One region of the Streptomyces sp. BBFR51 genome, then DNA from elsewhere that is predicted to be linked to it. Evidence: riboswitches for the same ligand, from Rfam matches in the RefSeq annotation. Region 1 holds a riboswitch; the other holds the start of a gene.
The links. A riboswitch is a leader RNA that binds a small molecule or an ion and turns the genes downstream of it on or off. The one in region 1 is predicted to bind glycine.
Positions count from the first base shown of each region.

Region 2: it holds a riboswitch for glycine, as region 1 does, so the genes downstream of both, gcvP (aminomethyl-transferring glycine dehydrogenase) here and gcvT (glycine cleavage system aminomethyltransferase GcvT) in region 1, are expected to answer to the same signal.

Region 1 is NZ_CP172448.1:5,934,907-5,938,726, forward strand. It holds gene glyA (serine hydroxymethyltransferase) at 1-77, opposite strand, end outside; gene gcvH (glycine cleavage system protein GcvH) at 93-470, opposite strand; gene gcvT (glycine cleavage system aminomethyltransferase GcvT) at 567-1,685, opposite strand; glycine riboswitch at 1,842-1,936, opposite strand; gene ACGH7X_RS27265 (AAA family ATPase) at 2,116-2,784, shown strand; gene ACGH7X_RS27270 (enhanced serine sensitivity protein SseB) at 2,860-3,663, shown strand.
Region 2 is NZ_CP172448.1:1,505,976-1,509,795, forward strand. It holds gene gcvP (aminomethyl-transferring glycine dehydrogenase) at 1-1,229, opposite strand, end outside; glycine riboswitch at 1,407-1,502, opposite strand; gene ACGH7X_RS06785 (PRC-barrel domain-containing protein) at 1,653-2,030, shown strand; gene ACGH7X_RS06790 (DNA polymerase IV) at 2,053-3,435, opposite strand; gene ACGH7X_RS06795 (MerR family transcriptional regulator) at 3,512-3,820, opposite strand, start outside.

The DNA of each region.
Region 1 (3,820 bases):
TGGCGGTCCAGCTCGGCGTCGACGGCCGCGGCGACGTCGGGGTCGAGCTCGTGCAGGGGTGTGTTCAGAAGCGACATGCGGTCCGTGACTCCTCAGCCGGCGGTGAAGGCGGTGTACTCGTCGGCGGAGAGCAGGTCGGCCGGCTCGTCCGTGATCCGCACCTTGAACAGCCAGCCGCCCTCGAAGGGGGCGCTGTTCACCAGCGACGGGTCGTTGACGACGTCCTCGTTGACCTCGGTGACCTCGCCGGAGACGGGGGAGTACAGGTCGGAGACCGACTTGGTGGACTCCAGTTCGCCGCAGGTCTCGCCCGCGGACACCGAGTCGCCGACCTCGGGGAGCTGCACGAAGACGACGTCACCGAGCGCGTTGGCCGCGTGCTCCGTGATGCCGACCGTCGAGGCGCCGTCCTCGGCGCCCGACAGCCACTCGTGCTCCTTGCTGTAGCGCAGCTGCTGGGGGTTGCTCATGGCCTGAATTCTCCTGTACGCGAGAAAGTCGCTGGTGAAGGGGGTGGTGGAGTGGGGTGACGGAGTGGGGTGACGGACGGGGCCGGCGCCCAGTGTCTACTTCTGGCGCTTGTAGAACGGCAGCGCCACGACCTCGTACGGCTCGTGGCTGCCCCGGATGTCCACACCGACACCCTCCGTGCCCGGTGCCGCGTGCGCGGGGTCGACGTACGCCATGGCGATCGGCTTGCCCAGCGTCGGGGACGGGGCGCCGGAGGTGACCTCGCCGACGACCTCGCCGCCGGCGACGACCCGGTACCCGGCGCGCGGGACCCGGCGGCCCTCGGCGACCAGGCCCACCAGGACGCGGGGAGGCTCCGAAGCGGCGCGCTCGGCGGCCTCGGTCAGCGCGGCACGCCCGACGAAGTCGCCCTCCTTCTCGAACTTCACCACCCGGCCGAGCCCGGCGTCGAACGGCGTCAGCGCGGTCGTCAGCTCGTTCCCGTACAGCGGCATGCCCGCCTCCAGGCGGAGCGTGTCCCGGCAGGACAGGCCGCACGCGACGAGACCGACGCCCTCGCCCGCCCGGGTCAGCGCCTCCCACAGCTCCACGGCGTGCTCCGGCTTCACGAACAGCTCGAAGCCGTCCTCGCCGGTGTAGCCGGTACGGGCGATGAGCGCCGGGACGCCGGCGACCGTGCCGGGGAGCCCGGCGTAGTACTTCAGGCCGTCCAGGTCGGCGTCGGTGAGGCTCTTGAGGATGCCGGGGGACTCGGGACCCTGGACGGCGAGCAGCGCGTAGGCGTCGCGGTCGTCGCGCACCTCGGCGTCGAAGCCGGCGGCCCGCTCGGTGAGGGCGTCCAGCACGACCTGGGCGTTGGAGGCGTTGGCCACGACCATGTATTCGGTCTCACCGAGCCGGTAGACGATCAGGTCGTCCAGGATGCCGCCGTCCTCGCGGCAGATCATGGTGTAGCGGGCCCGGCCCGGCTTCACGCTGCCGATGTTGCCGACCAGCGCGTGGTTCAGCAGTTCGGCGGCCTGCGGGCCGGTGACGGTGATCTCACCCATGTGCGAGAGGTCGAAGAGACCGGCCCGGGTGCGCACCGCGACGTGCTCCTCGCGCTCGGAGCCGTAGCGCAGCGGCATGTCCCAGCCGGCGAAGTCGGTCATCGTCGCGCCGAGCGCGCGATGCGTGGCATCCAGCGCGGTACGGCGGAGTTCGGAACTGCTCATCGGTCGGTCGTCTCCCAGGACAGGACGTGGCGAGGTCGGTCCTCCCCATCTGTCATCGGAACCTGAGAGGTTCGCCCTGGCCACCGGAGTACGGCGATCAGCGGCTTGCACCTTGGGTGGGACCGCCGTCGGGGGCGGTCCGCTTTTCAGATGTGCCTCGCCCGCGCGGTAACGGGGCCTGAGAGATTCAAGGGAGGGACTTGCTCCTTCGGCGCCCCGGCGACGGCCGGGGACTCTCCCGCGCGGATTCAAACGGCCGGTATGCAGTTGGCGCCGCCATCATTGCACGCCCGGCCGATCCCTGGGCAGAGCTGTTCTTGTAACCGGCTTGTGGCAGTAAGCGAACGAAAACGCGAGACCTGCGCATTACCTTCTCTTTACACTCGACGGGACGGGAACTCGTGAACCGCCCCAGGGGAGGACGATCACGGTGGACAGGACCACGGCGTACGCCACGACCGCGGGGCTCGCGCTGCCCAAGCAACCCGCCGCCCCGGCCCCGGAGGCGTGTGCCGAACTGCCCGCGCCCGTCGTCCGCGACCTGCGGGAGCGCGCCGGCCGCAGCCCGCACGCTCTGCTCTTCGGACCCCGGGATCTGGTGGTGATCACCGGCCTGCCCGGCAGCGGCAAGTCCACGCTGATGGAGCGCACCGTGCGCGGCCGGCGCGTCGACTCCCAGGACACCCGCGACCGCTGGGACCGCCGCATGCCGCGCCTGCTCCCGTACGGGCTCTACCGCCCCGTGGTCCGCCTCGCCCACTACGCCGGACTGCGCCGCGCGGTGCGCTCCGGCGAGGGCGTCGTCGTGCACGACTGCGGCACCCAGGCCTGGGTGCGCGGCTGGCTGGCCCGCGAGGCCCGCCGCCGGGGCGGCACCCTGCACCTGCTGCTGCTCGACGTCGCCGCCGACGAGGCCCTGGCCGGCCAGCGCGAGCGCGGCCGGGGCGTGACGCGGTACGCGTTCCTGCGGCACCGCACGGCCAACTCCCGTCTGCTGCGCGCGGTGACCGCGGGCACCCTGCCCGTCGGCTGCGCCTCGGCGATCGTCCTGGACCGCGCGGCGGCCGACACGCTCCACCGGATCGCCTTCACGGGGTGACACACCGTAGGGCCACTGGGCCGAACGGGTTAGCCTTTCAGTCACGAACAGCGGTACCAGGCAGGCGGTAGGCAGATGGACTTCCCAGGGGACCTCCCGGCGGACTTCGCCGCCGGATTCCCGGCACAGGCACACCCCCACCCGCACGGCGGGTGGCCCGGCAACGAGCTGGAGGAGGTGCTGTCCGCCTCCCTCGGCGTACCCGGCGCCGGCGGCCGCATCGTTGAGGTCCTCGGCCGCAGCTTCGTCTGGGTGCCGCTGCCGGGCGGCGGCGGCCCGCACAGCGGCCCCCTCGACCTGCCCTCCCTGGAGATCGACGGCCAGGCCTATGTGCCGGTCTTCAGCTCCGAGCAACAGCTTCGCCAGGTCGCCGGGCCGCAGATGGCTTACACCGTCGCCCCCGCCGCGGAGTTCGCCCGCGGCCTGCCCCCGCAGGTCGGCATCGCCGTGAACCCGGAGGGCGTGGTCGGCGTCCCGCTGCCGCCGCCGGCCGTGGCCGAGCTGTGCCGGGCCGGGCGCACCCAGTTGGACGGGCCCGCGTCCGGCGGCCGGGTCCGCCTCTTCGAGCCGGACTGGCAGGACGACCCGGTGGACTTCCTGGCCGCGGCCTCCGCCGAGTTCGCCGCCACCGGCGTCGTGCGCAGCGCGCGGCGCTGCCTGGCCGCCGTCGAGACCGCCGACCCGACCCTGTTCGTCGGCGTCGAACTCACCCACTGGGAGGGCGACGCCCGCGCCCTCCCCCTGGACGCCCTCGGCCGAGCCCTCACCAAGGCCCCGCCGAAGTGGCAGGTCAACCTGGTCCTCCTGGAGGCGGCCCAGGACCCGGTCTGCGACTGGATGCGGCAGAAGGTCCGGCCGTTCTACGAACTGGACTGGTAACGCCGTTCAGCGGGAGCGCCCCCGCAGGGGCGCGGGGCTGTGACATGTGCGGCTCCGCCGCGCGGGCGCGAGCAACCACGACGAAACCCGCACCCGCCAACGGACAGCACACCCCGAGCTCATAGGCACCCCGCACCCGGCGGAGCCTTAAGCTGGT
Region 2 (3,820 bases), 4.4 Mb from region 1:
TGGACGACCTCTGCGGCCCTGCCGGGCACCCGCGCGGTGACCGTGTCGAAGTAGGAGCCGTGGACGATCTCCACGCCGTCGGCGGCGAGCCCCGCGGCGATGACGGAGGCGTAGCGGTGGGTGCGCCGGGCGATCGCCCGCAGGCCCTCCGGCCCGTGGTACACGGCGTACATGCCGGCCATGACGGCGAGCAGCACCTGCGCGGTGCAGATGTTGCTGGTGGCCTTCTCGCGGCGGATGTGCTGCTCGCGGGTCTGCAGGGCCAGCCGGTAGGCCTTGTTGCCGTCGGCGTCCACGGAGACGCCGACCAGGCGGCCGGGGAGGCTGCGGGCGAACTTCTCGTGCACGGCCATGTAGCCGGCGTGCGGCCCGCCGAAGCCCATCGGCACACCGAAGCGCTGGGTGGTGCCCACCGCGATGTCCGCGCCCAGCTCGCCGGGCGAGGTGAGCAGCGTGAGGGCGAGCAGGTCGGCGGAGACGGTGACGAGCGCGCCGAGTTCGTGCGCCCGGTCGACGACCGGCTTGATGTCACGGACGGCACCGGAGGCGCCCGGGTACTGGATCAGGACGCCGTTGATCTCCCGCTCGGCCACCTCGGCGGGGATGCCCGCGCTCAGGTCGGCGACGACGACCTCGACGCCGGTCGGCTCCGCACGGGTCCTTATCACGGCGACGGTCTGCGGCAGGGCGTCCGAGTCGACCAGGAACAGGCCCTTCTTGTTCTTGCCCATGCGCCGGGAGAGCGCCATCGCCTCGGCGGCGGCGGTGCCCTCGTCGAGCAGCGAGGCACCGGAGGTGGGCAGACCGGTGAGCTCGGCGACCATGGTCTGGAAGTTGAGCAGCGCCTCGAGGCGGCCCTGGGAGATCTCCGGCTGGTAGGGCGTGTACGCCGTGTACCAGGACGGGTTCTCCATGACGTTGCGCAGGATGACCGGCGGGGTGAAGGTGCCGTAGTAGCCGAGGCCGATCATGGAGTCGAGGACCTGGTTGCGGTCGGCCAGTGAACGCAGCTCGGCCAGCACCTGGGCCTCGGAGCGGGCGCCCGGCAGGTCCAGCGCGTCGGCGTTCTTGATCACATCCGGCACCGCGGCGGCCGTCAGCTCGTCGAGCGAACCGTAACCGACCTGCGCGAGCATCTTGGCCCGGGCCTCGTGGTCGGGGCCGATGTGGCGCTGCTCGAAGGGCATTGCCTGTTCGAGTTCGGAGAGCGGAGTGCGGTGGGCGGTCATTGCGGAGGCCTCCTGGTCTGACGACCTTCGAGGGGCACCACGGCGCGGGTACCCGGACGGCCTCCCCCTCTGTCATCTCAACCTGAGAGCTTCACCGGGCGAGCCCGAGGGCCCTCCCGGCTTTCACCGTCGGTGAGAGCGGAAGCCGTCGACACCCGCCCTGCTTTCCAGAGTGACCTCGTCCGTGCGGTACGTGAGCCTGAGAGATTCCGGGGAGGATTTGCTCCTTCGGCGCCTCCGATGGTGTTCGGAGGACTCTCCCGCGCGGGGTCAGCAGCCGTTTGCCAGCGTACCAGCGAGGCCGCCGCACGGACTTCGAGTGGCCGAGCGGCCACATGTGCTCTTTTGTAGTACTTACGGATGATTAGGCGGCTGGTGTGCGACCCCAGTGCGGCCCAGTGGTGCGATCAAGTGGAGGGCCCCGTGCGTACTGACATCGATCCGCGGAACCTGATCGGCCGCAAGGCGTTCGACCGCGACGGCACCAGGATCGGCACCGTGGACGAGGTCTACCTCGACGATGCCACCGGCGTCCCCGAGTGGGCGGCCATACGAACGGGACTCTTCAGCCGGGACGCCTTCGTCCCCCTGGAGCCCAGCGAGCTGGTCGACGGCACCCTGCGCGTGCCCTTCGACCGGGCCCTGATCAAGGAGGCGCCCGACTTCGGCGTCGGCCGCCACCTCTCACCGGAACAGGAACTCCAGCTCTACCACCACTACGGCCTGGACGTGGCGGCCCCTCCCCCGCCCCCCGACCACGACTTCGGCAAGCTGGCCGGCAAGGGCAACGAGGACAACTGACACACCGTCCCTCCGTCACCCATCACCGGGCCACCGGCCTCGCGGGCCCGGCCTCCCCGGGTCTTCGTGCCGCGCGCGCGACCAGCGGCAGCGGATCCGCCGGGGTCAGCTCCGGGTCGTCCACCGCAAAGGTCCGCACCCGGCCGGTCGGCGAGTACGGCGTCTCGAACCGCACGGTGACCCGCCCGAGACCGCTGCCCTGCACCCACCCGTGCCCGTGCTCCACGTGCCGCACGTCGTGCCCCGACGGCCATCGACGCTCGGTGGGGGACGGCTGCTGCTCCTCGGCGGGATCTGTCTCTGGCTCCTCGGCCGGTTCCTCGGCCAGCTCCCCCGCCGCCTGCGCGAACAGGTCCTCCTGTGTGTAGTCGGCGAGCCCGCTGACACCCACCCCGAGCAGCCGCACGCCGCCCGTGGTGTCCACCGAGTCCAGCAGCCGGGCGGCCGCCTCCCGCACCACCGCCGGGTCGTCGGTTGGGCCGCGCAGCGTCTCGGAGCGGGTCAGCGTGGAGAAGTCGTACCTGCGCACCTTGAGCACGATGGTCCGCCCGGACAGACCGGACCCGCGCAGCCGCCGCACGCACCGGTCCGCCAGGCGCCCCACCTCGACGCCGACGCGCACCCGGTCGTGGATGTCCACGTCGTAGGTGTCCTCGACCGACACCGACTTGGTCTCCCGCTCGGCCACCACGGGCCGCTCGTCACGGGCCAGCGCCATGGCGTACAGCGCGTGGCCGTGCGCCTTGCCCAGCAGCCGCACCAGCTCGTCCTCGCCCGCCTCGGCGATCTCGCCGACCGTGGTGATCCCCGCCCGGCGCAGGTGGTCCCCCGTGGCCGGTCCCACCCCGGGCAGCGTCCGCACGGTCATCGGCTCCAGCATCGCCCGCTCCGTCCCCGGCGGGATGAGGACCAGTCCGTCGGGCTTGGCCTCTTCCGAGGCGATCTTGGCGAGCATCTTGGAGGCTGCCAGTCCCACCGACCCGGTGAGGCCGGTGACGGTACGGATGTCCGTGCGCAGCTTCGCTCCGGCCAGCCGCGCGGACGCCGCGTCCCAGGCCGTCCCGCCGGCCTCCAGGTCCACGAAGGCCTCGTCCAGGCTCAGCGGCTCCACCAGCGGCGACAGCTCCCCCAGCAGCCGCATCACCTGCTCGCTGATCGACCGGTACAGCTCGAAGCGAGGAACGAGGTAGGCGGCGTGGGGCGCGAGCCGACGGGCCTGGCCCATGGGCATCGCGGAGTGCACACCGAACACCCGCGCCTCGTACGAGCAGGTGGCGACCACGCCGCGTGGTCCGAGGCCGCCCACGACGACGGCCTTCCCGCGCAGGCTCGGCTTGGACGCCTGCTCCACCGAGGCGAAGAAGGCATCCATGTCGAGATGCAGGATCGTGGGCGCGGTTCTCACATCTCCGATGCTGCCCTACGCCACTGACAATGCGGCCGGACGGCGGTCGGAAGGCGTCCGCCGGAGCGGCGGTGGATCAGACCGCCCTGTTGCGCCGCCGTGCCAGCTCGTCCGCCGGATTGTGCCCGACCAGGGTCTCCCCCGTGTCGATCCGCTCCCCGTGAAGCTGCGACAGGGCGCTCTCCACGTCCCGCCACACCACGCCGACCGCGATACCGAAGATGCCCTGACCGCCCTGCAGCAGGGCGTGCACCTCGTCGGGCGAGGTGCACTCGTAGACGGTGGCGCCGTCGCTCATCAGCGTCATCCGCTCCAGGTCGCAAAAACCGCGCTCCCTCAGATGCTGGACGGTGGTGCGGATGTTCTGCAGTGACACCCCGGTGTC